One region of the Nonomuraea insulae genome, then DNA from elsewhere that is predicted to be linked to it. Evidence: riboswitches for the same ligand, from Rfam matches in the RefSeq annotation. Region 1 holds a riboswitch; the other holds the start of a gene.
The links. A riboswitch is a leader RNA that binds a small molecule or an ion and turns the genes downstream of it on or off. The one in region 1 is predicted to bind S-adenosylmethionine.
Positions count from the first base shown of each region.

Region 2: linked by a shared signal. The riboswitch ahead of thrC (threonine synthase) and the one ahead of ACFPZ3_RS03845 (aminotransferase class V-fold PLP-dependent enzyme) in region 1 are both predicted to bind S-adenosylmethionine.

Region 1 covers NZ_JBHSPA010000006.1:219,629-238,878, reverse strand. Annotated here, with positions in the region: gene ftsH (ATP-dependent zinc metalloprotease FtsH) at 1-310, shown strand, start outside; gene folE (GTP cyclohydrolase I FolE) at 307-885, shown strand; gene folP (dihydropteroate synthase) at 944-1,801, shown strand; gene ACFPZ3_RS03885 (nuclear transport factor 2 family protein) at 1,798-2,244, shown strand; gene folB (dihydroneopterin aldolase) at 2,234-2,599, shown strand; gene folK (2-amino-4-hydroxy-6-hydroxymethyldihydropteridine diphosphokinase) at 2,596-3,099, shown strand; gene ACFPZ3_RS03870 (DUF3180 domain-containing protein) at 3,096-3,551, shown strand; gene ACFPZ3_RS03865 (hypothetical protein) at 3,548-3,733, opposite strand; gene ACFPZ3_RS03860 (acyltransferase family protein) at 3,726-4,853, opposite strand; gene ACFPZ3_RS03855 (NADH-quinone oxidoreductase subunit D) at 4,850-5,995, opposite strand; gene ACFPZ3_RS03850 (DoxX family protein) at 6,118-6,768, shown strand; gene ACFPZ3_RS03845 (aminotransferase class V-fold PLP-dependent enzyme) at 6,842-8,128, opposite strand; SAM riboswitch class IV at 8,174-8,289, opposite strand; gene ACFPZ3_RS03840 (TerC family protein) at 8,407-9,150, shown strand; gene ACFPZ3_RS03835 (cytochrome P450) at 9,150-10,343, shown strand; gene ACFPZ3_RS03830 (SAM-dependent methyltransferase) at 10,327-11,289, opposite strand; gene ACFPZ3_RS03825 (chaplin family protein) at 11,477-11,704, shown strand; gene ACFPZ3_RS03820 (Rossmann-like and DUF2520 domain-containing protein) at 12,017-12,907, shown strand; gene panC (pantoate--beta-alanine ligase) at 12,930-13,766, shown strand; gene ACFPZ3_RS03810 (DUF6624 domain-containing protein) at 13,786-14,292, shown strand; gene ACFPZ3_RS03805 (L-aspartate oxidase) at 14,370-16,943, shown strand; gene ACFPZ3_RS03800 (type III pantothenate kinase) at 16,947-17,729, shown strand; gene ACFPZ3_RS03795 (hypothetical protein) at 17,784-18,263, opposite strand; gene lysX (bifunctional lysylphosphatidylglycerol synthetase/lysine--tRNA ligase LysX) at 18,409-19,250, shown strand, end outside.
Region 2 covers NZ_JBHSPA010000100.1:54-10,986, forward strand. Annotated here, with positions in the region: gene ACFPZ3_RS59555 (cold-shock protein) at 361-561, opposite strand; gene ACFPZ3_RS59560 (MoaD/ThiS family protein) at 802-1,077, opposite strand; gene thrC (threonine synthase) at 1,102-2,334, opposite strand; SAM riboswitch class I at 2,348-2,491, opposite strand; gene ACFPZ3_RS59570 (RNA polymerase sigma factor) at 2,571-3,125, opposite strand; gene ACFPZ3_RS59575 (alpha,alpha-trehalose-phosphate synthase (UDP-forming)) at 3,157-4,581, shown strand; gene ACFPZ3_RS59580 (MFS transporter) at 4,583-5,758, shown strand; gene ACFPZ3_RS59585 (hypothetical protein) at 5,816-6,388, opposite strand; gene otsB (trehalose-phosphatase) at 6,416-7,183, opposite strand; gene ACFPZ3_RS59595 (DUF3263 domain-containing protein) at 7,223-7,522, opposite strand; gene ACFPZ3_RS59600 (SAM hydrolase/SAM-dependent halogenase family protein) at 7,640-8,446, shown strand; gene ACFPZ3_RS59605 (hypothetical protein) at 8,529-9,137, shown strand; gene ACFPZ3_RS59610 (S8 family serine peptidase) at 9,134-10,270, shown strand; gene ACFPZ3_RS59615 (Zn-ribbon domain-containing OB-fold protein) at 10,296-10,697, shown strand; gene ACFPZ3_RS59620 (lipid-transfer protein) at 10,694-10,933, shown strand, end outside.

The DNA of each region.
Region 1 (19,250 bases):
CTCGATCGACGAGGAAGTCCGCCGGATGATCGAGACGGCGCACGACCAGGCGTGGGACATCCTGGTCGAATACCGCGACGTGCTCGACAACCTGGTGCTGGAGCTCATGGAGAAGGAGACGCTCTCCCGCGACCAGGTGCTGCAGATCTTCGCCCCCGTGGTGGTCAAGGCGCACCGCCCGTCCTACGCGGGCTACGGCAAGCGACTCCCGTCCGACCGCCCGCCGATCCTGACGCCGAAGGAGCAGTCGGCCAACGGCTCGCTCACCACAGGTCATCAGGACGCCCTGCCCTCCGGGGACAGTGCGTGACACAGCACGACGTCGACCTGGGGCGGATCGAGAAGGCCGTTCGCGAGATCCTCTACGCCATCGGCGAGGATCCCGACCGTGACGGCCTGATCGAGACGCCCTCCCGGGTCGCCCGCGCGATGGCCGAGCAGTATTCGGGGCTCGGCCAAACGCCGGAACAGGTGCTCAACAAGGTCTTCGACGTCGATCACGACGAGATGGTGCTGGTTCGTGACATCGAGGTCTACTCGACCTGCGAGCACCACCTGGTCCCCTTCCACGGCCTGGCCCACGTGGGCTACATCCCCAACGAGAAGGGGCAGGTCACGGGCCTGTCGAAGCTGGCGCGCCTGGTGGACATGTATGCCCGCCGCCCCCAGGTGCAGGAGCGCATGACCTCCCAGATCGCCGACGCGATGATGAGCGTGCTGGACCCCCGCGGGGTCATCGTGGTCGTGGAGGCCGAGCACCTGTGCATGACGATGCGGGGCGTACGCAAGCCGGGCGCCAAGACGGTCACCTCGGCCGTCCGCGGCAGCTTCCGCACCAGCGACAGCACCCGATCCGAGGCTATGGCGCTCATCCTGGGCCGCTGAAGACCGAACGGGGTACCCACGATGTCAGCAGGTGTGGGGAAGCGCCTAGGCTTGGCCCATGACTAGCGTGCCCATCAACGTGCCGGGAGGTGCGGAGCGGTGCCTTGTCATGGGTGTGGTCAATGTGACTCCCGATTCGTTCTCCGACGGCGGCCAGTGGTTCGATGAGGCGGCCGCCATCCAGCATGGGCTTGACCTGGTCCAGGAGGGCGCCGACATCGTCGACGTGGGTGGCGAGTCCACCCGTCCGGGCGCGGCCAGGGTGTCGCTGGAGGAGGAGCTGGCCCGGGTCGTCCCGGTGATCAGCGCGCTGCGCGCCGAGGGGGTGGCGGTCAGCGTCGACACGATGCGGGCCGAGGTGGCCAAGGCCGCGGTCGAGGCGGGCGCGCAGCTCGTCAACGACGTGAGCGGCGGCCTGGCCGACCCCGAGATGCCGCGCGTGGTGGCCGCGACGGGGGTCACCTACGTCGTGATGCACTGGCGCGGCCACAGCCATGACATGGACACCCGAGCCGTCTACGCCGACGTGGTGACAGAGGTGCGCGAGGAGCTGAGCAAACGAGTGGATCTGGTGCTGGCCGAAGGCGTCACGGAGGAGCAGATCGTGCTCGACCCGGGCCTCGGCTTCGCCAAGAACGCCGGGCACAACTGGGCGGTGCTCGCGGGGATCCCGCAACTGGCCGAGCTGGGCTATCCGCTGCTCATCGGGGCCTCACGCAAACGTTTCCTGGGGCGGCTGCTGGCCGATCCCGACGGCACGCCCAGGCCGTTCAGCCGCAGCGACGACGCCACGCTGGCCGTGACCGCGCTCGCCGCGCAGGCCGGCGCGTGGTGCGTGCGTGTGCACGAGGTAGGTCCCAACGCCGATGCCGTGCGCGTGGCAGCCGCATGGAAGAGAGCCGGAGCAGGCACATGAGCGTCGACACCGCCGCGATCGAGACGGTCAACCAGGAGTTCTATACCGCGATCGAGAGCGCGGACCTGGACAAGATGACCGAGATCTGGGCCGAGGACTCCACCGATGACCAGGTGAGCTGCGTGCACCCGGGCTGGACCCTGCTGACGGGCCGCTCCGAGGTGTTGCGGTCGTGGGCCCTGATCATGGCCAACACGACCTACATCCAGTTCGTGCTGACCGACGTCAGCACGACCGTGCTGGGTGACGTGGCCGTCCTGACCTGTGTGGAGAACATCCTGACCGCGGGGGAGGAGGGTGAGGCCAGCTTCGCCGCGGGCAAGGTGGTGGCCAGCAACGTCTACATCCGTACCTCGCTGGGCTGGCGGCTGTGGATGCACCACGGCTCGCCGGTCCTTCAGGGGGACGACGACGAGGAGGAGGAAGGCGAGCTTGAGCGCTGATCGCATCGCTCTCAAGGGCCTGCGCGCCCGGGGGAGACATGGCGTGCTCGCGGCCGAGCGGGAGCTCGGGCAGGAGTTCGTGGTGGACGCGACGCTGTTCCTCGACACCGCGCCGGCGGCGGCCGGCGACGACCTGACCAAGACCGTCCACTACGGGGAGCTGGCGCAGGCGCTGGCCGAGGTGGTGGAGGGCGAGCCGGTCGAGCTGATCGAGACGCTGGCGCAGCGTCTGGCCGACGTGTGTCTGGCCAGCGAGCTGGTGCACAAGGTAGAGGTGAGTGTGCACAAACCGGCGGCGCCGATCCCGCTGCCGTTCGATGATGTGATCGTGACGATCGAGCGGAGCCGCGTATGAAGGTCGTGCTCTCTCTCGGCAGCAACCTGGGACACCGGTTCCAGACGCTGCAGGGTGCCGTGGACACGTTGTTCGACGCGCCTGGGCTGGACTTCGTCAAGGCGTCCCCCGTCTACGAGACCGACCCTGTCGGCGGGCCCGAGGGGCAGCGCCCCTACCTCAACGCGATCGTGGTCGCCGAGACCACGCTGGAGCCGCGCACGTTGCTGGAGCGGGCGCAGGGCGTGGAGAACGCCTTCGGCCGCGAGCGCGCGGAGCGCTGGGGGCCGCGCACGCTCGACATCGACCTGATCGTGGTGGGCGAGACCGTCTGCGACGACCCCGACCTGACGCTGCCGCACCCGCGGGCCCACGAGCGCGAGTTCGTGCTCGTGCCCTGGTCGAAGGCCGATCCCCAGGGCGTGGTGCCCGGGCGCGGCCCGGTGGCGGAGCTGCTGGCGGGGCTGGCGGAGCAGGGCGTGCGCCTGCGTGACGACCTGAAGCTGCAGAGGCCCGATTGAAGCTCACCAAACCCGGCCACCTGGTCGGCATCGTCGTGGTCCTGGCGCTGATCACCTGGGCGGTGGTCAGGCGGTTCTACGGTGACATGCCCCTTGTGCCGTGGACCGCGATCCCCACGGTGCTGCTGCTGGCCATCGGCGAGGCCTACAGCGGCTGGGCGACCAAGGCCAGGATCGCCAGGAAGCCGGACACCAAGCCGGTGGAGCCGCTGGCGGTGGCCCGGCTGGCGGCGCTGGCGAAGGCGTCGGCGTACGCGGGGGCGGCGTTCGGCGGGATATTCGCCGGGTTCGCCCTCTACACGGTGCAGATCCTCGACCGGGAGACGCCGCGCGAGGAGTTCATCGTCGCGGCGGGCTCGTTCGTGTCCTGTGTGGTGCTGGTCTGCGCCGCTCTCTACCTGGAGCACGCCTGCCGGATCCCGAAGGAGCCGGAGGAGCAGAAACGCGACTAGTTGTGCTCGCCGAGCCCTTCGACGGCCGGTTTCGTGGCGGCGCTCAGGCGGTCGTACCACATCTCGCGCTGGAGCAGGCGTAGCGCGCGGCGCAGGACGTCACTCGGCCGCTCGCCTTCGCGCAGGGCGGTGCGGATGATCCGCTCGTCTTCTGCGTTGGCCCGGAAGGCGATGTCAGCCATGCTCCGAGCTTATGGACTTGCCGGCGTCCTTGTCCGCCGTTTGCCGGACCGGGGCGCGGCGGCGGCCGAAGAGGTAGATGACCGGAGTCGTGCAGATGAGGGGCCCGATGATGGCGATCGGGCGTTCGAGCCACCATTTCATGTCCGGCGGGATCTGGTCGCCCAGGGTGCCGAACAACCACCACGACAGGCCCAGCGAAATGGCCATCCCGGTGGTGTGGAACAGGAACAGCGGCAGCGCGTACCGGTTGATGAAGTCGTTGAGGCGCCGCCAGCGGGGGCGTTCCAGGACACGTTCCATGGACGGGCGCAACACCTCGACGACCCCGATCTGGAACAGCAGCAGCGCCACGATCACGAACGTGGGCGGCGCCATGTTGGACCACTTGTCGCCGGGCACCCCCACCATCGAGCCCGGGTAGATGCCCGAGTAGACCAGCCCGAACAGGGCGAACAGCCCGGTCCACAACACGGCGATGTCGTAGCGCCTGGGCAGCAGGACGATCCGGTCGTAGAAGAACCCGGCCTGGTGGGCCAGCCCCCAGACGATGATCATGTTGAGCCAGCCGGCCCACTCGAGCCCGTACCGGAAGCGCAGCACGTCCACCACCAGCGCCGCGCCGCCGAGCCAGATCAGGGTCAGCACGTCGTAGTGCTTGTGCAGCCAGAGCGCGACCGGCAGCAGCGCGATCAGCATCAGGTAGACGGCGAGGAACCACAGCGGGCTGAGCACCAGCAGCACCACCCGCCACATCCAGTCCACCCCGAACGTGTACGTCACCACCGCCCCGATGACGATCCACGCCCCGGACAGGAACAGCGCAGGCAAGGCCAGCCCGCGCAGGCGACGCCAGACGAACGAGTGGATGCCGGTGCCGCGCGCCTGGGCCCGGCGCCAGGACAGCAGGTGGACGTGGCCGCCGACGTAGAAGAAGAGCGGCAGCACCTGCAGCAGCCAGGTGAAGATCCACAACCCGGAGGTGAAGCCCAGCGGGTTGGTGGGCTCGGGGCCGTATGGCTTCCACTGCAGGATCGTGAACGCCCAGTGCCACAGCACCACGACGATCAGGCTCAGCGCCCGCAGCCAGTCGACGTATTTGTCGCGTTCAGGGGCCGTCACTTGTCGATGTCCCCCACCACGAAGAACATGGAGCCGAGGATGGCCACCATGTCGGCGACGAGATGCCCGGGCAACATCTCGCGCAGGACCTGGATGTTGCTGAAGGACGCCGAGCGCAGCTTGAGCCGCCACGGGGTCTTGTCTCCCTTGGAGACCAGGTAGTAGCCGTTGATGCCGAGCGGGTTCTCCGTCCACGCGTACGTGTGCCCCTCCGGCACCTTGAGCACCTTCGGCAACCGCTGGTTGATCGGCCCTGGAGGCAGCGAGCGCAGCCGTTCGACGCAGGCGTCGGCCAGGTCGAGCGAGACCTTGAGCTGTTCGAGCAGGACCTCGAACCGGGCGTGGCAGTCGCCGGCGCTGCGGGTGACGACCTTCACCGGCAGCTCCGGATAGGCCAGGTACGGCTCGTCGCGGCGCAGGTCGAAGTCCACCCCGGAGGCGCGGGCGATGGGACCGCTGGCGCCGTACTGCAGGATCTGCTCCCGCGTCAGCACCCCCACGCCCTTGGTGCGGGCGACGAAGATCTCGTTGTGCAGGATGAGGTTCTCGATGTCGGGCACGCGGCGCCGGGTCTCCGCGACGGTCTCGGACACCCGGTCGAGCCAGCCGAGCGGCAGGTCCTCCTTGAGCCCGCCGACCCGGTTGAACATGTAGTGCATGCGCCCGCCGGAGATCTCCTCCATGACGGCCTGGATGCGCTCGCGCTCGTTGAAGGCGTAGAACAGCGGCGTGATCGCGCCGAGCTCCAGCGGGTAGGACCCGAGGAACATCAGGTGGTTGAGCACCCGGTTGAGCTCGGCCAGCAGCGTGCGTGCCCACACGGCCCTGACCGGCGGCTCCATGCCCAGCAGGCGCTCCGCTGCGATCACCACGCCGAGCTCGTTCGCGAACCCCGACAGCCAGTCGTGCCGGTTGGCCAGCATGATGATCTGGCGGTAGTCGCGCACCTCGAACAACTTCTCCGCGCCCCGGTGCATGTAGCCGATGATCGGCTCGGCGCTGGCGATGCGCTCGCCGTCCAGCATCAGCCGGAGCCTGAGCACTCCGTGGGTCGAGGGATGTTGTGGCCCGATGTTGAGGATCATGTCCTCGGTGGCCAGCTCTTTCGCGCCCGCGCCGATTCCGACCACACGTTCCGTCATACGGCAATGCTGCCACCGCAGCCCCTGGTGATCCAGCGGTGGGGTTGGTCAAGAGATGGCATGCAAACGCATCCCGAAGCCGGACATGGGGAGGAATACCGGGAACGGGGGGAGAAAACACTATGAAGAGAGTTCTCTTTGATGTGGCGGCGTTGATCGCGCGGATCGCGACCGGCGTGATTTTCGCGGCCCACGGCTGGCAGAAGTGGCAGGGCGGGCTCGGCGCAACGACACAGGGTTTCAGGGAGATGGGGATCCCGATGCCCGGACTGGCCGCCGGGTACAGCACCGTCGTCGAGACCGTCGGCGGCATTTTGCTGATCCTCGGCCTGCTGGTGCGTCCTGTGGCGCTGCTGTTGCTGCTCGGCATGCTCGGCGCGATCGCGTTCGTGCACGGGGGCAACGGCGTGCTGACGGCGAACAACGGCTGGGAGTTGCCGGGCGCGCTGGGGGCGCTCTGCCTGCTGTTCCTGGCTCTGGGCGGCGGCCGGATCGGGCTGGACGGCATCTTCAACACGATGTTCCGCAGGCGTTCCGAACGGCGTGTGGCGGAGGAGGAACTGGCCGTCCACGCGCCGAACAGGACCACCGGCGGGCCGATCACACCCGCGGAGTCGACGACGGCCGCCGAGCCGCCGAACGTGCCCAGGCAGCCGGCCGCACCCGCTTCCGGGACCACCCCGCGCAACAAGCTGAACGACGAGGACATGCGCGACATCGACGCCCTGGTCTCCGACGAGCCGCCGCAACACCGCAAGCCGCCGAACCGCTGAGGAAAGTCAGCGGGAGACGAGGTCCCGCTGACCTGACCCCAGCGGAGGAGACGAGGTCCCGCTGACCGGCCCCTCAGCGGGAGACGAGGTCCCGCACGGCCTCGATCAGCCGGTCCACGTGCTCCTGCGTGCTGCCGATGCCGATCGAGGCCCGCACCGCCGAGGCGGTGTCGTCCTCACAGCCCCCATCGCGAGTGCCGAGCAGGTGCTGCACGAACGGATGCGCGCAGAACTTCCCGTCGCGGACCCCGATGCCGTACTCGCCGGACAACACCTCGGCCACCTCACGAGCCGAGTATCCGGCCACGGTGAACGACACGATCCCCACACGCGGGTGATCGTCTCCCCACAGCGACAGCTCGCGTACACCCTCGACCGAGGCCAGCCCGGCCCGCAGCCGCGCGATCAGCCGCTCCTCCTCGCGTACCAGCTCCGTCCAGCCGGTGGCGGTCAGGGCGTCGCAGGCGGCGGCCAGCGCGATGGCGCCCAGCACGTTGGGGGTGCCCGCCTCGTGCCGCGGCTCGGGGTCGTCGTGCCACTCCGTGCTCTCCCCGACCGCCCGTACGGCGCCGCCCCCCTTGAGGTACGGCTCCCCCTCGGCCAGCCAGTCCCGCCGCCCGATCAGCACGCCGGCCCCGAACGGCGCGTACAGCTTGTGCCCAGAGAAGGCCACGTAGTCCAGGTCGAGCGCCGTCAGGTTGACCCGCCGATGCGGTACGAGCTGCGCCGCGTCCACCAGGATTCTGGCCCCGTGCCGGTGCGCGATGTGGGCCAGGGCGGCGATGGGCCACAACTCGCCGGTGACGTTCGAGGCGGCGGTGACCACGAGCAGCTTCGGCCCGTCGATCCCGGCCAGCGCCTCGTCGGCGGCGCGCACGGCCTCGCCGGGGAAGGCGGGCGGCGCCAGCCGTACGGAGTGCTGCCAGGGCAGCAGGGAGGCGTGGTGCTCGGTGTCGAAGACGACGGCGGTGGTCCCGGCGGGCAGGCAGCCGGCCAGCAGGTTCGTGGCGTCCGTGGTGTTGCGGGTGAAGATCACGGCGTCGTCGGGACGGGCGCCGACGAAGGCCCTGATGGTGTGGCGGGCCTGCTCGTACCTGGCGGTGGTGAGCTGTGAGGCGTAGCCGGCGCCTCGGTGGACGCTGGAGTAGGCCGGGAGCGCGGCGGCGACGGCCGCGTTGACCGGCTCCAGACAGGGCGCGCTGGCGGCGTAGTCCAGGTTGGCGTACCCCACCAGCCTGCCCCCCTTGACCGGAACCTCCAGGTCGGCGCCGAGCACGGCGGGAATCGGCCTGCCCGTGGTGGCGGCGGCCGGGAGGGTCTCGGCGGTACGGGCGGAGTTGAAGATCGTCAGAGTGGACACGGCACGACTCCCCAGGGGTCATCGGACCCCTGGAAGCGACCACGGAGCCCGCGCTTGCCCACCACACCTCGTGGCGGACCAGGTCTTCACCCGGGGCACCCCGCCGCGGACGCGAGGGTTGCCGGCCAGCTAGCCGGGGCTTGTCGCTGGCACTCATGACCTACTCCAGGAACTATAACCGACACCCAGGCAGGAATCGCAAGCCCGCGAACTTATCCGGCCCGTGACTCGTTGCTACCGGAAACCCCGTCAGCCCCCCGAGTCATGGAGGTATGCCGATGTTGGACTGGGTGTCCGACCCGCAGATTTGGATCGGCTTCTTCACCCTGGTCGCCCTGGAGATCGTGCTGGGGATCGACAACATCATCTTCATCTCCATCCTGGCCGGGAAACTGCCCCCGGAACAGCGGGACCGGGCGCGTGTGCTCGGCCTCGGGGCGGCCCTGATCAGCAGGTTGCTCCTGTTGCTCGGCCTGTCGTGGGTGGTCCAGCTCACCGAGCCGCTGTTCGGGCTCTTCGGCCACGAGATATCGGGACGCGACGTGATCCTGCTGCTCGGGGGCCTGTTCCTGCTGGGCAAGAGCGTCACGGAGATCCACCACAGCATGGAGAGCGCGAGCGGCGAGGACGGCAAGAAGGCCGCCGCCGTCTCCTTCACCTCGGTGATCCTGCAGATCATGGTGCTGGACGTCGTGTTCTCGCTGGACTCCGTCATCACCGCCGTCGGCATGGTGGACCAGCTCGGCGTGATGATCGCGGCCGTCGTGGTGGCCGTGGTGGTGATGTTGTTCGCCTCCGGGCCGATCAGCCGGTTCGTGGACGCGCATCCGAGCATCAAGATGCTGGCGCTGTCGTTCCTGGTGCTGATCGGCGTGGTGCTCGTGGCGGAGGGCCTCGACCAGCACATCCCGAAGGGGTACATCTACTTCGCGATGGCGTTCTCGGTCGTCGTGGAGTTGCTCAACATCCGGATGCGCGGCAGGAACGCCAAGAAGGAGGTTCCCGCTCCTAAGATGGATTAGTGGGCTTTGATCCTTGGAATCCGGATTTCGTGGCGTACCCGTACCGGGCGTACGACGAGTTGAGACGCCAGGCGCCGGTCAGCTACTTCGAGCCGACCGGCCAGTGGCTCGTCGCGCGGCACGCCGACGTGAACGCGTTGCTCAGAGACCGCCGTCTGGGCCGCTCCTATCTGCACACGGCCACGCACGAGGAGTTCGGCAGGCCGGGGGAGCCGGAGTTCCAGGAGCCCTTCTGGCGGGTGATCAGGGCGGGCATGCTCGACGTGGAGCCGCCGGTGCACACCCGGCTGCGCCGGCTGGTCTCCAAGGCGTTCACGCCGCGCATGGTCGAGTCGCTGCGGCCCCGCGTCCGGGCCATCGCCGGGAGCCTGGTGGAGGCGTACGTGGACAAGGGCGGCGGTGATCTGATCGCCGAGGTGGCCGAGCCGCTGCCGGTGACCGTCATCGCCGAGATGCTCGGCATCCCCGACCAGGACCGCCACCTGCTGCGCCCCTGGTCGGCCGACATCTGCCTCATGTACGAGCTCAACCCGGCCCCCGACGCCCAGCACGCCGCGGTGCGCGCCGCCTCGGAGTTCGCCGGCTATCTCAGGGCCCTGGCCGCCGAGCGCCGCGCGAACCCCGGGGAAGACCTGATCAGCGCGCTCACCCAGATCGAGGAGCTGACCGAGGACGAGCTGGTCGGCACCTGCGTCCTGCTGCTCAACGCCGGCCACGAGGCCACCGTGAACGTGACGGGCAACGGCTGGTGGTCCCTGTTCAGGAACCCCGGCGAACTGGCCCGCCTGCGCGCCGACCGTTCCCTGCTGCCCACGGCCGTCGAGGAGCTGATGCGCTGGGACACGCCGCTGCAGATGTTCGAGCGCTGGGTGCTGGAGGACATCGAGGTGCATGGCGTGCGGATCCCGCGCGGCTCGGAGGTGGCGCTGCTGTTCGGCTCGGCCAACCGGGACGAGGCGGTGTTCGAGGACCCGGACCGGCTCGACGTGGGCCGCGCCGACAACCCGCACATCTCCTTCGGCGCCGGCATCCACTTCTGCCTGGGCGCGCCGCTGGCCCGCATCGAGCTCATGGAGTCGTTCGGCGCGCTGCTGGACCGGGCGGCCAAGCTGGAGCTGCGCCAGGAGCCGACGTGGAAGCCCGGCTACGTCATCCGCGGCCTGCGGGCCCTGGAACTCACCGCCGCTGACTGAGCCAGCCGAACCCGCCCAGACCCGACGCGTCGATCAGCTCGCCCTCCTCCGAGGCCCTCGTCAGCGCGCGCAGATAACCACGCGGATCGGAGTGCGCCAGCTCCAGGGGCGGCCGTGCCCCGGTGAGCCCCAGTTTGTGCAGCGCGTCACGCTGTGTGGACAAGGTTGTGGATATCGCACCGGACCTGATCCCGGCCGACGCGCACGAGTCGAGCGCGACGTGAGCGGTGATGTCGCAGGTCCCGTCGGGTACGGGGGCCACGACCGCGCCGTCGCGGTAACCGGTCAGCGTGCCGTGCAGCGGACGGTTATCCACAGGGTGTGCATAATCGATGGCGATCGCCCGGCCCGCGCTGAGGCGTACCAGGACCGAAGCCCAAGCCTGGTCGCGGGGCCGGCCGATCTCGGCGCGCGAGCCCACGCAGGGCAGCGGCCACCACCGCTCGAGCCAGGTGCGGTCGGCCGGGCGCAGCGGCCCGCCGAGGCGCTCCTCGCCGGTGTGCACGTTGACCATGATCATCCGTGGCCCGTCGGGTGTCTGCTCGACCACGTCGAGGGGCACGTTGTCCAGCCACTCGTTGGCGATGGCCAGCCCGGCGAAGTCGACGGGCAGGCTCCTGGACCAGCCGATCCGCTCGGGCAGGCCCTCCGGCCTGGGTGAGAGGTCCACGGCGGTGACGCGCAGCCGCTCGCGCAGCGCGGGCTCGGCGGTTTCGAGCACCTGGGTCACCAGCACGCCCTCGCCCGCTCCGATGTCGACCAGGTCGAGCACGTCGGGTTCGCCCAGTTCGGCGTCCACTTCCGCGAGCAGCGCCAGCACGGCTTCGGCGAAGGCCGCCGAGGCGCTGACCGAGGTGCGGAAGTGGCCTGACGGGCGTTCGCGGAGGTAGAAGCCCTCCTCGCCATACAGCGCGCGCTCCGTTGCGGCGCGCCAGGTGAGCCACATGTCTGGACTATCTCATGACTCGTACGCGATACGCACCGTCATCATATGACTACTCAACGTCCTCAGATTGCGCTAACGTTTACCCATTGTCATCGAGTGATTGCGTTACGCCAACCCCCAAGTGGCGAAGCCCTTCACTTCAGAGCAAGCACCCGCGGCCCAGGCCGCGAAACCGAGAGGAGCCCTCGTGCTGAAGAAGGTCCTGGTCGTCACCGGAGCCGTCGCCATGCTGTCGCTCGCCGCTCCGGCGCACGCCGACATCACCAATGGCGCTGGCGGCGTGGCCTCCGGCAACCAGCTTCACATCCCCGTGGCCATCCCGATCGACATCTGCGGCAACGCCGTTGCCGTCATCGGCGTCGCGGTGGCGGGCTGCAAGGGCGGCGCGAACGCCTACGTGCCCAGCCACCACTGACATAGCTAAAGAGTCCGGACCGGCGCAGGCCGGCCCGGACTCGGGTCCCGGCTGGTCACTCGGCGGATGACCAGTCGGCGCACCTCCAAGAGGTCACCGTGCGGGCGTCGCGTCTCAATCCAGGGACTCGGCGCCCGTTGCCATGCGATGAACCCCTCTCCTCATCTCTTTCGACAGGGGGTGCACGATTCGTATGCCCTTGTCGTTTTTGTCGTTAACTCAACGCGCGGCAAAACGCCGGTCACGCTCGCCACTCCAAGAGGCCGTTACCCTGGTCGGCAGTGCCATCACGTTCGACAGGGGTGAGACGTCATGGACGCAGGGGATCGGCCGGCCCGGCTGACTGTCGGCGTTCTCGGGGCGGGCAAGGTCGGCTCGGCTCTCGGTTCCGCGCTGGCGCAGGCCGGGCACCGGATCGTGGCCGCGAGCGGCGTGTCGGACAACTCGCATCGATGGGCCGCCGACCGGCTCGGGGTGACGCCGTCCAGGCCCGACGAAGTGGTCGCGGCGGCCCAGCTCATCCTGCTCACGGTGCCCGACGACGCGCTGCCCGACCTGGTCAACGGGCTGGCCTCCACCGGGGCCGACCTCCGGGGCAAGATGCTGGCGCACACCAGCGGGGCCTACGGGCTGTCGGTGCTCGACCCGGCGGCCGAGGCCGGGGCGCTGCCGCTCGCGTTGCACCCGGTGATGACGTTCACGGGCAGGGACGACGACCTCAACAAGCTCACCGGCATCTCCTACGGCGTCACCGCTCCCGAGATGCTGCGCCCCGTGGCCGAGGCGCTGGTGATCGAGATGGGCGGCGAGCCGGTGTGGATCGCCGACGCCGACCGCCCGCTCTACCACGCGGCCCTGGCCGGGGCCGCCAACCACATGGTCACGCTCATCGCGGAGTCGTCCGACCTGCTGCGCGGCATCGGCGTCGAACATCCTGGCCGCATGCTGGGCCCGCTGCTCGGCGCCGCGCTCGACAACGTGTTGCGGCTGGGCATCGCCGGTCTGACCGGCCCCGTCGTACGCGGTGACGCGGGAACGGTGCGCAAGCACGTGGACGCGCTGATCCTGGCGGCCCCCGAGGCGGCCGACGCCTACATCGCGCTGGCCCGGCTCACCGCTGACCGCGCTCTGGCCGCGGGATTGCTCAAACCGGAGGAGGCGGAGCGGCTCCTCGACGCGCTGGGGGGCAATATATGGACCTGACCGTCGCGTTCGGAGGGCAGTTATGGAGCTGATCGTCGCCAGGAACCGGGAAGACCTGGTCAAGGCGCGCCGTGCCGGGCCGGTGGCGCTGGTGCCGACCATGGGCGCGCTCCACGAGGGGCACAGGTCGCTGATCAGGCAGGCCCGGGTGCGCGCCGATCAGGTCGTGGTGAGCATCTTCGTCAACCCCCTGCAATTCGGGCCTAACGAGGATTTTTCACGCTATCCCCGTACATTTGAGGCCGATCTCGACGTGTGCCGGGCCGAGGGCGTGGACGTCGTGTTCCACCCGTCCGTCGAGGACATGTACGCCCCCGACCGCCAGATCGGCATCTCCTCCGGCGAGATGGGCCGGATCGTCGAAGGCGCCTTCAGGCCGGGCCACTTCGACGGCATGCTCACGGTCGTGCTCAAGCTGTTCAACCTGGTCCAGCCCGACCTGGCGGTGTTCGGCCAGAAGGACGCCCAGCAACTCTCCCTCATCAGCCGCATGGTCGCCGACCTCAACCTGCCGATCGAGGTCCTGGGCGCCCCGACCGTGCGCGAGCCCGACGGCCTGGCCCTGTCCAGCCGCAACCGCTACCTGTCGGAGGACGAGCGGCGGGTGGCGCTGTCGCTCTCGCGAGCCCTGCGGGCGGGCGCGGCCGAATTCGCCCCGGACGCGATCAGGCGGGCGGCGCGGGCGGTGCTCGACGAGGCCGGCTCCCGGCTCGACGTGGACTATCTCGCCCTGGTCGATCCGGCCACGTTCGCCGAAGTGAGCGAGGACCACCAGGGCGTGGCCGTGCTCGCGGTGGCCGCCAGGGTCGGCGCCACCCGGCTGATCGACAACGTCACCCTCACCTTGAATCCCGCCTGAGGCGGATTACCGTCGGAGCATGACGGACCAGGAGTTAAGGGCGGAACTGCTCCGGCGTCTGGAGATGGACCAGGCGATGCGCGATCCGGCCAAGGGCTTTCCCGGGGACAAACGGCTCGCGCGCCTGCAGAAGCTCGACGAGGGCAACACCGCCTGGCTCTACTCCGTCGTCGTCACCCGCGGCTGGCCGCTGATCTCCCAGGTCGGGGAGCGGGCGGCGCGCGCGGCCTGGCTCCTGGCGCAACACGCGACCTCACCCGCGGCGCAGCGCCTGTTCCACCAGGTGATGGGCGACGCCGTGGAGTCGGACGAGGCCTCGATGCGCGACTTCGCGTACCTGGAGGACCGCGTACGCGTGCGCTCCGGCCGCCCCCAGCTCTACGGCACCCAGTTCCACGACGGCGGCGACGGCCTTGAGCCCATGCCGATCGAGGACCCCCACCTGCTCGACGAGCGCCGCAGGGCCATGGGACTGGAGCCGTTCGCCGAGTACGAGGCCTTCATCAGGAAGACCGAATCCCTTTGAGCCCCCCGGGGCATGCTCACGCCACCCCAGGCGTTATCGTCATAGTGACGAAATCGCCTCATGTGAGGAGACCCCCAATGAGTGCACCGGCGATTCCCCTGCGTTTGAGCGCGCCCGCGCCCGGCTGGACCGTGGAGGCGGACGTGGTCGTCGTGGGCTCCGGCGTCGCGGGCCTGACCGTGGCCCTGCGTCACACCGAACTGGATCCGGCGGCCAAGGTCCTGGTCGTCACCAAGGACGTGCTGTCGTCGGGCTCCACCCGCTGGGCCCAGGGCGGCATCGCGGCCGTGCTCGACCCGCGTGACACCCCCGACGAGCACCTGAAGGACACCCTGGTCGCCGGGGTGGGGCTGTGCGACACCCGGGCGGTGCGCACGCTGGTCACGGAGGGCCCGGGCGCGCTGCGGCGGCTGATGGCGCGCGGCGCCCGCTTCGACCGCACCCCCGACGGGGAGCTCCAGCTCACCAGGGAGGGCGGCCACCGTCGCCGCCGGATCGTGCACGCGGGCGGCGACGCCACCGGCGCCGAGGTGCAGCGGGCGCTCGTCGAGGCGGTCCGCGCACTCGCCCGGCCCCAAGACTCGCGCGACCACCATGACGCCACACCGCCCGGCTCGATCGAGGTGATCGAGCACGCGCTGGTGCTCGACCTGCTCAAGGACGCCCAGGGCCGGGCCAGGGGCGTGACGCTGCACGTCATGGGCGAGGGCGCACGTGACGGGGTGGGCGCGGTGCACGCCAGGGCGGTGGTGCTGGCCACCGGCGGCATGGGCCAGGTGTACGCGGCCACCACCAACCCCGCCGTCTCCACCGGCGACGGTGTGGCCCTGGCGCTGCGGGCCGGGGCGGTGGTGCGCGACCTGGAGTTCGTGCAGTTCCACCCGACCGTGCTCTGGCTCGGCGAGGGGTCGACCGGGCAGCAGCCGTTGATCTCCGAGGCGGTCAGGGGTGAGGGCGCGTTCCTGACCGACCACGAGGGCAACCGGTTCATGACCGACGTGCACGAACTGGCCGACCTGGCGCCGCGCGACGTCGTGGCCAAGGCCATCATGCGCACGATGAGCGAGACGGGGCGCGACCACGTGTACCTGGACGGCCGCCACTTCGGCCGCGACACGTGGGAGTCGCGCTTCCCCACGATCTACGCGGTCTGCCGCGAACACGGCATCGACCCGGTCACCGAGCCGATCCCGGTCTCGCCGGCCGCCCACTACGCCAGCGGCGGGGTGCGTACGGATCTGCGCGGCCGTACCTCCATCGACGGCCTGTACGCCTGCGGCGAGGTCGCCTGCACCGGCGTGCACGGCGCGAACCGGCTGGCCTCCAACTCGCTGCTCGAAGGGCTCGTCTTCGCCGAGCGCATCGCCGAGGACATCCACGCGGCACACCCGTCGCCCGGCGAGCCGGTCCCCGGCGGAGCTCAGGAAGGACTGGTAGACCCTCGGGTGAGGTCCAGAATCCAGGCCCACATGAGCACCGGGGCGAGCGTGTTGCGCAGCCGCGAGTCCCTGGTCGCCACCGCCCGCGCGCTGCGCGACGCCCGCTGGACCCCGGTCGAGGTGGCGGCCTGCACCGAGGCCTGGGAGACCGCGAACCTGCTCACCGTCGCCACCGTGCTCACCGGCGCGGCGGCGGCCAGGCTGGAGACGCGGGGATCACACTGGCGCGAGGATCACGAGACCCGCGACGACGACGAATGGCTGGGCCACCTGGACGTGACCCTGACCGAGGAGGGGCTTCGTATGACGTACACACCTCATGGCGACGCGATGCCGTCGCGACTGGCGCAGGAGCTCACCGCCGCCGGGCTGGACCCGGCCGAGGTGGACGCGCTGATCGGGCGCGCGCTGGAGGAGGACCTGCAGGAGGCCGGCGACGTGACGAGCCTGGCCACCATCCCCGCGGGGCAGCGCTCGGTCGCCGACGTGGTGGCCCGCAAGGCCGGCGTGGTGGCCGGGCTGGCGGTGGCCGAGGCGGTGTTCGTGCGGCTCGGGGCGGCGCGGGCCGAGCGCAGGGCGAAGGACGGCGAGCGCGTGCGCGCGGGCGACGTGCTCATGAGCGTCGAGGGTCCGGTGCGGGCCCTGCTGACGGCCGAGCGCATCGCGCTCAACCTGCTCACGCACCTGTCCGGGGTGGCCACGCTGACCGGCCGCTGGGTCGAGGCGATCGACGGCACCGGTACGCGCGTGCGTGACAGCCGCAAGACGTTGCCGGGGTTGCGGGCGCTGGAGAAGTACGCGGTGCGCTGCGGCGGAGGGGTCAACCATCGGATGTCGCTGTCGGATGCCGCCCTGATCAAGGACAATCACGTGGTGGCCGCCGGGGGAGTGGCCGAGGCGTTCAGGGCGGTGCGGGAGCGTTACCCCGATCTGCCCATCGAGGTGGAGATCGACCGGCTCGACCAGCTCGACCCCGTCCTGGAGGAAGGCGCAGAGTTGATCTTGCTGGACAACTTCACGGTTGAGGACACGGCACATGCCGTACATGTCGTGAAAAATCGGGCGAAAAACAGGGTTGCGCTGGAGGCGAGCGGGGGATTGACCTTGGAATCGGCCCGTGAGGTGGCGGAAACTGGCGTTGACTACCTTGCGGTGGGAGCGCTAACGCACTCAGCGCCGGCCCTTGACATCGCACTTGATCTGCGGGGGTAATTGATGCTGCTCACGATCGACGTCGGCAATACTCACACGGTGCTTGGGCTGTTCGAGGGCGAGGACGTCATTGAGCACTGGCGGCTGGCCACCGACGCCCGCCGCACCGCCGACGAGATCGCGGTCGTTCTCCAGGGGTTGCTGACGCAGTCGCCATTGCTCAAGGGGGCCGACGTTGACGGCATCGCCATCTGCTCGACCGTGCCGAGCGTGCTCAACGAGATGCGCGAGATGTGCCGCCGCTACTACGGCGACGTGACAGCCGTGATCGTGGAGCCGGGCATCCGCACCGGGGTGCCCGTACGCATGGACAACCCCAAAGAGGTCGGCAGCGACCGCATCGTGAATTCCCTGGCCGCCATCGACCAGTACGGCGGTCCCTGCATCGTCGTCGACTTCGGCACCGCGACCTCGTTCGACGCGGTCTCCGCCAAGGGCGAATACGTCGGCGCGGTCACCGCGCCCGGCATCGAGATCTCGGTGGACGCGCTGGCCGCCGCCGGGGCGCAACTGCACAAGGTCGAGCTGGTCAGGCCGCGCTCGGTGATCGCCAAGAACACGGTCGAGGCGCTGCAGGCCGGGATCATCTACGGCTTCGCGGGCCAGGTGGACGGCATCGTCGAGCGCATGGCGGCCGAACTGGCCGACGACCCCGACGAGGTGACCGTGGTGGCCACCGGCGGGCACGCGGCGCTGGTGGTGGGCGAGTCGCGTTCGATCGACGTACACGAGCCGTGGCTGACCCTCATGGGGCTGCGCCTGATCTACCACAGGAACACCACCTGAACATGACGAACGGCCCCCCGGTCAGATCCGGGGGGCCGTTCATGTCTTTCGCGGTCACTCGCTCTCGGCGGTGTAGAGGTCCTCCCAGCGGCCGCATTTCGTGGGGTAGCTGCTGTGCAGGCCGATCTGGCACACCTTCACCCGGACGCTGGAGACGTCGTTCTCGCTGAAGGAGAACTTCTTGTAGCCGGGGAAGCCGCAGTACTTCTTGGAGTAGAGCGGGGACCAGTCGTCGTCGAAGTCGCTGGCCTCGAACTTCACGAACGCGCACTTGCCGCCCTCGTCGTAGCTGCGGTTGTCCAGGTCGTACAGGCGGCCTCTGACCGTGACCTCGTTGGACTCCCCGTCCTCATCCCAGTTGACGCCGATCCAGCCCTGGGACTTGGCGAGGTGATGCTTGGAGTAGACGGGTCCCCAGCCGGAGGAGTAGTCGTGGTTGTCCGAGGTGCTCGCGCTGGCGGCGGCAGGAACGGACAGAGCCAGGGCGGTCGTCGCGCCGGCGGCCAGGAGGCCAATGGCGATCTTCTTGAACATTTTCTCTCCTTGAGCTCCCTTGGACCGGTTCCCTACCGGTTCCCCCCCGAGCTCGTGAGATATTGATACGGCAGCGCTCTTGCAAAGGGTATGCAGAAGGCTGACGAACCCTTGCAGTTCGCCATATCCCCTACCCTTTGATGTTGTGAGCGACGAACTTCCCGAGCAGATGCGCATCCGGAGGGAGAAGCTCGACCGCCTTCGTCATGACGGCGTCGATCCTTACCCGGTGAATTTCCCACGCACGACGACCAACACCGAGGTCAGGGAGAAATACCAGGGCCTGGAGCCCGACACGGCCACCGGTGACACGGTCGCGGTCGCGGGGCGCGTCATGCTCAACCGCGTGGGCGGCAAGCTCTGCTTTGCCACACTCCGCGACGGCGGCGGCGACCTGCAGGTCATGATCTCGCTCGACAAGGTGGGCGAGGAGTCCCTGGCGAGCTGGAAGCGCGACGTCGACCTGGGCGACCACGTGGGCGTGATCGGCGAGGTCATCACCTCACGCAGGGGCGAGCTGTCCATCCTGGCCGAGAGCTGGCAGATCACCGCCAAGTGCCTGCGCCCGCTGCCGGAGAAGCACGTCGGCCTCACCGACCCTGAGGCGCGGGTGCGCCAGCGCTACGTCGACCTCATCGTCAACGACGAGGCCAGGACGATGGCGCGGGTCCGCAGCGCCACGGTGCGCGCGGTGCGCGACTTCTGGCACGAAGAGGGTTACCTAGAGGTAGAGACGCCGATGTTGCAGCCGATCCACGGCGGCGCGACGGCCAGGCCGTTCAAGACCCACATCAACGCCTACGACATGGACCTCTACCTCCGCATCGCGATCGAGCTCTACCTCAAGCGGCTCGTGGTCGGCGGCATCGAGAAGGTCTTCGAGATCAACCGCAACTTCCGCAACGAGGGCGCGGACTCCACGCACAACCCCGAGTTCACCATGGTCGAGGCCTACGGGACCTACCTCGACTACAACGGCATCGCCGA
Region 2 (10,933 bases), on a different contig from region 1:
CCTCGTCAAACGCGATCATCTTGGCTGCCATAAGGCTAGACCTCCCAGATGCAGGGTGGCTTGTCGTGGACCGAGCCGACGCCCGCGACGGCATGGGTCAGCATCTCCGTTCGGCTGAGCCCCATCGTCTCGATCCCAGTTGGCACTCTGCTGCACAGAGTGCCAACGAACTGTTTAGCACTCTACCCTGCCGAGTGCAAGCGAGCGCCCACCCGCCCGGCGTTTCCGCCCAGGTCAGTGTGTCGGTACGGCGAGCCGCCCCGGAGCAGCTCGCCGCACGCGAGTCGACGAAAGGAAGGTGACGGCTCGCATGGACTGCGCTGCCATGCGATCCCGCCCGGTGCAAACCAGTGATGTCAATCAGACCGCACGGACAGCTTCCGCCTGCGGTCCCTTCTGGCCCTGCGTGATCTCGAACTCGACGCGCTGACCCTGTTCGAGAGATCGGTACCCGTCCATCATGATCGCTGAGTAATGGACGAATACATCTTTACCACCGTCTACCGCGATGAAGCCGTAGCCCTTGTCCGCGTTGAACCACTTGACGGTGCCCTGCGCCACTTCCGACTCCTCTTACTGGGCTCCCAGATCTCGCCCATTCCTCCGCGGGACCTGTAATCGTATGACTTAACGGAAATCAGTCAGACGATCGCCCTCGACCATACCTGTGGCACGGGGTTTGGCAACAGAGTCAATCTGCAAATCACCTATTTCTTCGCAGCGAAGGTCCTTCAACGTTGAATTGGCCGGGGAAAAGCAGAAGGCGCCCACTTGGGGCGCCTTCAAGGTGAGCCTCGGCACTCAGCCGCCGGCGACTGCCGGGATGATGGAGATCTGTGTGCCTTCTGGTGCCGGAGTGTCGAGCCCCTCGGCGAAACGGACGTCCTCTTCCCCAACATAAACGTTGACGAAACGACGAATCTTGCCCGATTCATCCAGAATTCTCGGGCCGATCCCCGGGTAGTCGGAGTCGAGCTTGGCGAGCACGTCACGAAGAGTCGCGCCCTCGCCACTGACCTCCGCGTTACCCCCGGTGTACGTGCGCAGAATGGTGGGAATCCGCACAGAAACGCTCATCGTTCTAATCGCCTTTCCTGGTTGTCAGACAGTCGCGCGGAACGCGTCGAGAGAGGGCCGGATCACGGCCGTGGGCGCGGCGTCGTCGCTGATCGCGTCGAGCGTCTTGAGCCCGTCACCGGTGTTCAACACCACGGTCTCGGCCTCCGGGTCGAGCAGACCGTTCTCGGTGAGCTTCTTCAGCACGCCCACGGTCACCCCGCCCGCCGTCTCGGCGAAGATGCCCTCGTTCGAGGCCAGAAGCTTGATGGCGGCCACGATCTCGGCGTCCGTGACGTCCTCGACGGCCCCTCCGGTGCGCCGCGCGATGTCGAGCACGTAGGGCCCGTCAGCGGGGTTGCCGATGGCCAGCGACTTGGCGATGGTGTTGGGCTTGACCGGCTGTACGACGTCGTGCCCGGCCTTGTACGCCGAGGACACCGGCGAGCACCCGGCGGCCTGCGCCCCGAAGATCTTGTAAGGCGTGTCCTCCACCAGCCCCAGCTTCACCAGCTCTTTGAAGCCCTTGTCGATCTTCGTGAGCTGCGAGCCCGAGGCGATGGGAATGATGATCTGCTCCGGCAACCGCCACCCGAGCTGCTCGGCGATCTCGTACGCGAGCGTCTTGGAACCCTCGGCGTAGTAGGGCCGCAGGTTGATGTTGGTGAAGCCCCACTTGTCACCCAGGGGGTCGCCGATCAGCTCGGAGCAGAACCTGTTGACGTCGTCATAGGTCCCCTCGATCGCGATCAGCTTGCCACCGAAGACGCGGGCCATGGCGATCTTGGCCGCTTCGAGGTTGGCCGGGATGAACACGCACGCGTCGAGCCCCGCCCGCGCGGCGGCGGCCGTGACGGCGCCCGCGAGGTTTCCTGTGGAGGAGCAGGAAAGGGTGTGGAAGCCGAAGTTGCGCGCCGCCTCCACGGCCATGGCGACCACCCGGTCCTTGAAGGAGTGGGTGGGGTTGCCGGAGTCGTCCTTCACGTAAAGGGACTTGATGCCGAGTGCTCGCCCGAGGTTTCCGGCCTTGACCAATTTGGTCCAGCCGGGGTTCATATTGGGCTTACTGGCCACATCGACCGGCACGGGAAGCAGTGAACGGTAACGCCAGATGTTGGCTGGACCGGACTCGATGTCCGCGCGGGTCACCTGGCCGAAGTCGTAGGCCGCTTCCAGCGGCCCGAAACACTCCAGACAGGCGAAGCTGGGACCCAGCGGGTAACGCGTGCCGCACTCGCGGCAGGACAGAGCGACGGCAGGACCAAAGTCGAGCGACATGAAGCGAGGCCTTCCCTCATCTTCGCCCACGGCCACCTTGACCGCGAACCGGAATTGGCACCTTGTCCCGGTCGGCCTCGCCAGGTCGCGAGTGTCGAAAGCCGGGAGGGTTGCCGGGGTTTCGTAGGGCCGGTCCCTCCACCCCTCTGGATGAGCAATATGCAGTTGTTGAAAAGGACTCTACCCTCTTAAGTGCCCGAAATTGCCACTCGTCTCAACATGTGAGACGAGTGGTCTCATCGGTAGTCCTCCCCCAGCACGCCCTGCACATATTTGCGGGCCTGGTGGATACGCGACTTCGCGGTGCCGAGCGGGATGCCCAGCTGCTCGGCCACTTCGTTGTAGTCGAGCTGGACGATATCGCGCAGCACCAGCGCCTGCGCGAGGTCCGGCTTGTCGGCCTCCAGTGCCTCCATCGCGTCGAGCAGGTCGAGCCGGGAGCCCGCGATCACACTCACCCGGCCCACGTCGGGCTTCTGCATCGGCAGCTCGTCCGAGGTCTGCTCGGCCGACCGCCGCTTCAGCGACCGGTATGTCGTCCGCGCGCAGTTGGCCGTCACGATGTGCAGCCAGGTGCTGAACCTCGCCCTTCCTTCGAACCGCCCGATATTGCGCGCCACGGCCAGCAACGTATCTTGCGAGGCCTCCTCCGCGTCTTGGCGATAGGGGAGGATCCGGGCGCAGTGACGCATCACATCGGGCTCTATCCGTGCCAGGAGTTCGCCAAGTGCGCGATGATCTCCAGCGGCTGCGGATCGGGCGAGTTCCTCGGTTAGCTCATCAAGCGCCATAGCTGGGATCCTACGATCGAAGGGAGCCTTGATGAACAGCGTGCTGCTGGCCTCCAACAGAGGGCCGGTCTCCTTCACCGTCTCGGACGACGGCGAATTGACCATGAAGCGCGGTGGTGGCGGCCTGGTCTCGGGGTTGTCGGGAGTGGCCAAGAACGACGGCGTGCTGTGGGTCTGCGCCGCGCTGTCCGACGGCGACCGCAGCGCCGTCCGCCTGGCCGACGGCGGCCGCGTCGACCAATCGGGATACGACACAGGGCCGCTGCGGATGCTGGACATCCCGCCCGCGACGTTCCACCGCGCCTACAACGCCGTGGCCAACTCCACCCTGTGGTTCGTCAACCACCTGCTCTACGACATCCCCAACTCGCCCAACTTCGGCACGAGGTTCCAGCGCGAGTGGGAGTCCTACCGCGACTACAACGGCGCGTTCGCGCTGGCGCTGGCCGAGGAGGCCGGGCACGGCGCGCGCGTGATGGTGCAGGACTACCACCTGACGCTGACCCCGGCGATGCTCCGCGCCGAACGGCCCGACCTGCGCATCGCGCACTTCAGCCACACCCCGTGGGCGCCGCCGGAATACTTCTCCCTGCTGCCCGACGAGGTGGCGGGAGAGGTCCTGGAAGGCATTCTGGGGGCCGATCACGCCGGGTTCCTCACCGACAGGTGGGCGCAGGCGTTCATGGACTGCTGCGAGCGTCTGCTGGGCGCGGAGGCCGACCGTGTGGGGCGCAGCGTCACCTACGAGGGCAGGACGACCCGCATCGGCGTGCACAGCCTGGGGGTGGACGGGACCGCGCTGTGGGCGCGGGCCTGCGAGCCCGACGTCGAGTCGCACATGACCGCGCTGCGTGAGCAGGTGGGCGACCGCAAGCTGATCGTGCGCATCGACCGCACCGAGTTGTCGAAGAACATCGTGCGCGGCCTGGTGGCCTACAGCGAGTTCCTCGCCGCCCACCCGGAGTGGCACGGGCGCGTGGTGCACCTGGCCTTCGCCTATCCCAGCCGCCACGACCTGCCCGAATATCGCGAGTACACCGCCTCGGTGCAGCGCTGCGCGCAGGAGATCGAGTCCGAGTACGCCAACGAGGACTGGGACCCGGTGATACTCAACGTCAACGACGACTATCCGCGTTCGCTGGCCGCCTACCGGATGGCCGACGTGCTGCTGGTCAACCCCATCCGCGACGGCATGAACCTGGTCGCCAAGGAGGGCCCGGTCCTGTCGGAGCGGTGCGCGCTGGTGTTGTCGCGGGAGGCGGGGGCCGCGGCGGAGCTGGGTCAGCACGCCCTCATGGTGAACCCGTACGACATCAGCGGCACGGCCACCGCGCTGCACGACGCGCTGGTCATGCCCGAGGACGAGCGGCGCATGCGCCGCGACAAGCTGCACGCCGCCGCGACCGCGCTGCCGCCGCAGAAATGGCTCGCCGCCCAGCTCGAAGCGCTGGCCTGACATGAGACGGGAGCCCGCAGGGGTCTTATCGTCGGTCCGGCTGATCCGAGATCGCCCGACCTGGCTCGTCTACCTGCAGCTCGCCACGTTCTCCACCTACCTGTACGGCCTCAGCGCCGCCCTGCCGCTCCTGCGCGCCGACCAGCGCACCACGGCCACCGTGGCGGGCCTGCACGGCACCTCCATGGCCCTCGGCACGATCGCGGCCGGGCTGCTGCTCCCCCTGTTCACCCGGCGGCTGGGCCGGCGCGCGACGAGCTGGATCGGCCTGGCGGGCATGAACGCGGGCCCGCTCATCGTCCTGACCACCGACGCCCTGCCCCTGACGCTGCTCGGGTACGGCGTGTCCGGCGGTTTCAGCTCGATCCTGCTCTACACGTCCATGGCGGCGCTCAGCGACCACCACGGCCAGGCGGGGCCCGCCGCGATCAGCGAGGCCAACGCGGTCGGGGTCGTCGTGGGCATGAGCGTGACGTTCGCACTCAGCGTGGTGGCCCAGACGGCGCTCGGCTGGCGGGCCGCGCTGCTGGTCACGCCGGTCGCCAGCGTGCTGCTCGCGCTGGCCATGGGCCGCGTCTGGCCCGCCGCGCGGCCACCGGGCCCCGATGGGAGCGCGGCGGTCACGGGGCGGCCAGGACGGCGTTTCCACCTGGCGGGGCTGGTGCTGTTCTGCTGCGTGGCGCTGGAGTTCACCTTCAACCTGTGGGCCGCGGACCTGTTCGCCACCCGTACGGGAGTGAGCGTGGCAGTGGCGGCCACGGGGCTGACGGCGTTCGTGGCGGGGCTGGCGGCGGGCCGGTTCGCCGGGGCCCAGCTCGCGCTGCGCCTGCCGCCGGCCCGGCTGTTCGCCGGGGCGCTGGCGGTGACGTTCGCGGGCTGGCTGGTGTTCTGGCTGAGCACGCAGCCGGTGTTGTCGTACGCCGGGCTGGTCGTCTGCGGGCTCGGCGCCTCGCTGCACTTCCCGCTCGCGCTGGCCGCGCTGATCGCCCACTCCGGCGGCCGGGCGGACCTGGCGGCGGCGGCCTCGCCCATCTGGGCGGGCGCCGCCATGGCGATCGGCCCGCTGGTGCTGGGCGCGCTCGCCGACGGCTTCGGCACCGGGAACGCGTTCCTGATGGTGCCGGTGCTCATCGGCCTGGCCGCCGCCGGGGTGCTCAGCTCCAGTCGGCGCGCTTGAGCACGCCGCCGGGGTGCTCAGCTCCAGTCGGCGCGCTTGAGCACGCCGCCGGGGTGCTCAGCTCCAGTCGGCACGCTTGAGCACGTCGGACAGGCCCGGCGTGTTCCACTGGTCCACGACCAGGATCCTGGTCTTCGGCAGGAACCACTCGCGCTGGATGTAGCGGGACTTCACCCCACCGGCCGAGTACGAGGCGCAGGTGAACTTCCACTCGCGGTAAGCGGCCTTGTGGCCGGGGCCGACCTGGCGCAGGCCCTTGAACTTGATCTTGTCGACGGACTGGCCCCATTTGCCGTTCGCCGGGCATTGCTGCACGTCGGTGGCGGGGTAGAAGGGATTGCTCCCGGTGTAGGGGTTGAAGATCTCCTGCCCCTGCTTGATGGCCTTGGGCCCGAGGACCCAGAAGCTGTCGCACCCGGGAGTGCCGTAGCCGCCCTTGGGATGGGCGCACTTGCCGGTGACGACGCGGGTCCAGTCGGGGCTGACCCGGTAGACCTTCCACTTGCTCGGGAGGTGGAGCGTCATGCCTCTGAGTTTGAGCGGCTGGGCGGGAGCGGCGGCGGCGGGCAGGGAGAGGGACACGAGCGTGGCCGCGGCCACACCCGCGACGGCAAGGCGGCGCTTGAACATGCGCCCGACTCTAGAGATCGCGGCTTGCTAACGGCTGAACGCGGAGGCCAGCTCGCCCAGCAGCGCCACCACGCCCTCGGGGCCGTCCACCACGATGTCGGCCCGTTCGGCCAGCGCGGTCACCTCGGCGGAGCCGCTGCACACGGTCACGCCAGGCAGCCCGGAATCGCGTACGGCGTCGAACGCGGCCAGATCGCCCAGATCGTCGCCGGCGAACAACACCGACCTCGCGGCCCGCTCCGCCAGGAACAGGCTCAGCGCGTGTCCCTTGTCCATGCCGGGCGGGCGCAACTCCAGCACCATGCGGCCCGGCTCGACCACCAGGTCGTGCTTCTCGGCCAGCTTGGCCAGCGGCTCGCGCAACAGGGCCAGCGCGCCCTCCGGGTCGGGGCTGCGCCTGGTGTGCACGGCCACGGCCCTGCCCTTGTCCTCGACGCTCACCTCGCGCAGGCCGAGCGAGTCGAGCAGCAGCGGCAGCTCGGCCTCGGCGCGCGGCACACCCGGCGGGGGCGGGGGCGCGGAGATCCGCCCGCCCTCCCAGCGCTCGAAGCCGTAGTGGCCGAGCACGACGAGCCCCGGCACGTCGGCCAGGCCAGGCCCGAGCTCCAGTGCGGTGGCCGCGGGCCTGCCGGTCACAATGACCACCGCGAGGACGTGCCTGCCCAGGTCGGCGAGAACCTCGGGCGCTTTCGGGTGGATCACGGCCGTGGCGGGGTCGGGCACGATCGGCGAAAGGGTTCCGTCGAAGTCGAGCCCGATCACGGCGCCTGCCGGATCACTGAAGATCGCTTCCATTCCAGGGATGTTCCTCACGCGGCTGCCGTACCCAGCCGGTCAGGGACGCATGCCAAACCTTCTGGCGGCGCGGTCGCGCCTCCGCGTGGAGCGTAATCTGCGTAGGCGTTTGACCAGCATGGGGTCCTGCTCGAGCGCTTCCGGCCTGTCGATCAACTCTCCGAGCACCTGGTAGTAGCGCGTGGCGGAGAACCCGAAGGTCTCCTTGATGGCCTGCTCCTTCGCGCCCGCGTAGCGCCACCACTGGCGCTCGAAGGCGAGGAGCTCGATGTCGCGTTCCGAGAGCGGTTGTCGGGACGGTTCCTGGGCAGCATTGTCACCGCTGAGCGGTGCTCCCATGGTGTCCTCCTCGAAAGGGGCGGGCGACGATCACATCGCCCGCACGCGGCCCGTGGCCATCGTAATGTGCCGAGTGCGGCTGTTCACGGCGGATTGGGAGACGTACAGTCGCCAAATGTGACCTCAGTCATCACCCTCCTCACCGACTATGGGCTCGAGGATGGTTATGTGGCGGCCTGTCATGGAGTGATTGCCGGGATCGCGCCAGAAGCCCGGGTGATCGACGTGTGCCATCTGATCCCCGCGGGTGACGTACGGCGCGGCGCGGCGGTTCTCGCCCAGACCATCCCGTACCTCCCACAGGGCATCCACATCGGCGCGGTCGATCCGGGGGCGGGCGGCGCCAGGCGGGCGGTGGCCGTCGAGGCCGGCGGCCGGGTGTTCATCGGGCCCGACAACGGACTGCTGTCGTGGGCGGTGCACGCCAGCGGCGGCGCGCTGGCCGCGTACGAGATCAGCAACGCCGACTACTTCCTGCACCCGGTCTCGCCGACCTTCCACGGGCGGGACGTGTTCTCGCCGGTCGCGGGGCGGTTGTCCGGCGGAGTGCGACCGGCGGACCTGGGGCCCGAGGTGCCGGTGGCCCGGCTGGTCTCGCTGCCCGAGCCGACCTCGCTGCTGCGCGAGGGCTCGGTGGAGGGCGAGGTCGTGTCCGTGGACCGCTACGGGAACACGCAGCTCTCGATCGCGGCCGGGGACCTTCAGGCGCTGGGGGTGCGGATCGGCGACACGCTCGGGGTGTGGCTGGGGCGGCGGCAGCTCGCGCTGCCGTACCGGGAGACGTACGCGGCGGTGCCGCCAGGGGAGCTGGTGGCCTTCGCGGACTCGGCGGGGCTGGTCGCGATCGCGGTCAACTCCGGCGACGCGGCTCAGCAACTGGGGCTCCCACCTGGGGCACATGTCAGACTTTCACCCACACCGTAGGACATATGACGCAGATCGGAACTACTCCGCGTATCGGTCTGTTTACCGAAGCGTCGGATTGAGAGAGCGCTCACGTGTCAGAATGCGGAGCAGATCGGAGGTCCCTCCCCTCCCGTTCGAGGTCGACGTGTACCACCTGTCCGTTGTGCTGATGTCCGTAATGGCCGCGGTCTGGCCCTCGCCGGCGCCGCCCGTCTCAGAGCGCTGGCAGGCGTGGCCGGTGGCTCAGGTCTTCCCCGCCGCGGTGCCCGGCCGCAGCCCCTCGGGGGCGCGGGTCACGTACGTGCTGGCCGGGGTCGCCCCCGAGGCGCCCTGCTCGGCCGCCTTCCAGGCCGCCGCCGTACGTTCTGGCTGCCGTACCGCCTTACGCGCCACCTACGCCGACAGCACGCAGACCTTCGTCGTCACCGTCGGCATCGCGGTCCTCGACGGCCCGGTGCTCGGCCCCCACGGCATGGGCCGGCCCGCCACCGTGCGCCCCGTGGCCTTCCCCGGCGGGCCGGCCGAGTCGTTCGGCGACCGGCAGTACATGACCGGCGTGGTGCTCGCCTCCGAGGAGCGTTACCTGGTGGCGACGGCCGCGGGCTACGCGGACGGGCGGGCCTACCAGCCGGGCGACGGCGTCGTGCGACGGTTGCGCGACGCCGCCAGGCAGGTCGCCACGGCGCTGCACCGGGCGCTGACCCGATGAGGCGGCTCATCCTCCCCGTCCTGCTGGCCGGGCTGGTCGTCTCCACCGGCGCCCCCGGCGCCGCCGCCGACGACATGGGCGAGGCCGCGCGGGCCGGGCAGTGGCAACTCGGCGCGCTCGGCCTGCCGCAGGCGTGGCGGTCGAGCAAGGGCGATGGCGTGCTGGTGGCCGTGCTCGACACCGGCGTGAACGCCCGCCACCCCGACCTGACGGGCGCCGTCGTCCAGGGCCCAGACCTGACCGGCGCGGGCAAGGGGCTGTGGGGGCCGCACGGGACCGCCATGGCCAGCCTGATCGCCGGGCGCGGGCACGGCGACGACCGCAAGGGCGGCGTGCTCGGGGTCGCGCCCGCCGCCGAGGTCCTGTCCGTACGGGTCACGCTGGAGAACGGCGACCCGCTGCGCGCGAAACAGCGCACCGGCTGGCGCGACGCGCTGGCCCAGGGCATCAGGTACGCGGCCGACCACGGCGCCGACGTGATCAGCATGTCGCTCGGCGGCGGCAGCGGGGCCTGGGAGGGGGCGGCGGCCGAGGAGGAGGCCGTCCAGTACGCGATCGGCAAGGGCGCCGTGCTGGTGGCCTCATCGGGCAACGACGGGGCGGCGGGGAACAGGAAGAACTTCCCCGCCGCGTACCCGGGGGTGATCGCGGTGGGCGCCGTGGACCAGCGGATGAAGGTCGCCGGGTTCTCCAACAGGCAGGACTACGTGTCCGTGGTCGCGCCGGGCACGGAGATCGTCACGGCCGACGGGGGCGACTCGTACGTGGTCGGCGACGGCACCAGCTCGGCCGCCGCCATGGTCGCGGGCATCGCGGCCCTCATCAGGTCGGCGCATCCCGGCATGTCCCCCTACCACGTGCGGATGGCCATCGAGCAGGGCACCAGGCGGCGGCCCTCCGACGGTTACAGCCCCGAGTACGGGCACGGCGTGGTCGACGCGCTGCTCGCCCTGCGCGCGGCCGATCGGATGGACGTGCCTGCCTCCGGTCTCGCCCGGCCGGGGCTGTACTTCGGCGACGGGCCGGGGCCCGCCTCCCGGGTGCCGGTGGTGGTGGGCATGGTGATGCTGCTGGCGGTGATGTCGGCGCGGGTGGTCATGCGGTATCGGCGGCGCGGAAGGGATTATACCTAGCAAGCGCTTGTGCGATACTCCGGCTATGACGTACGCGATCGACGGCTGGTTCGCCATCGACGAGGACGGCGTCCGCCTGCTGGGCACCCGGTGCGCGGACTGTTCGACGGTCTGCTTCCCGCCCCGGCCCGAGTCGTGCCCCAATCCGCGCTGCTCGGGGTCCATGGGGGCCTTCCCGCTGCCGCGGCGGGGGCGGGTGTGGTCGTACACGAACGCCTGCTATCCCCCGCCGGCGCCCTTCGTGACGGCGGAGCCGTACGAGCCGGTGACGCTGGCCGCGGTGGAGCTCGACGAGGTGGGGATCGTGGTGCTCGGGCAGGTCAAGGGCCTGACCGTGGAGCAGCTCGCGGTGGGCATGGAGCTGGAGCTGACCTCGGGCCCGCTCGCCGACGGGCCGCTGGTGTGGATGTGGGGGCGCGTGGCATGAGTGTCGTGGTGCTGGGGACCGGCATGCATCCGTGGGGGAAGTGGGGCCGGCCGTTCCTGGAGTACGGCGTGGCGGCCGCGCGCGAGGCCCTGCGGGACGCCGGCGTGGCGTGGACGGACGTCCAGTACGTGGTGGGCGCCGACACGATCAGGAACGGTTACCCCGGCTTCGTCTCCGGCGCCTCCTACGCCAGGGCGCTGGGCTGGTCGGGCGCCCGGGTCGCCTCCTGCTACGCG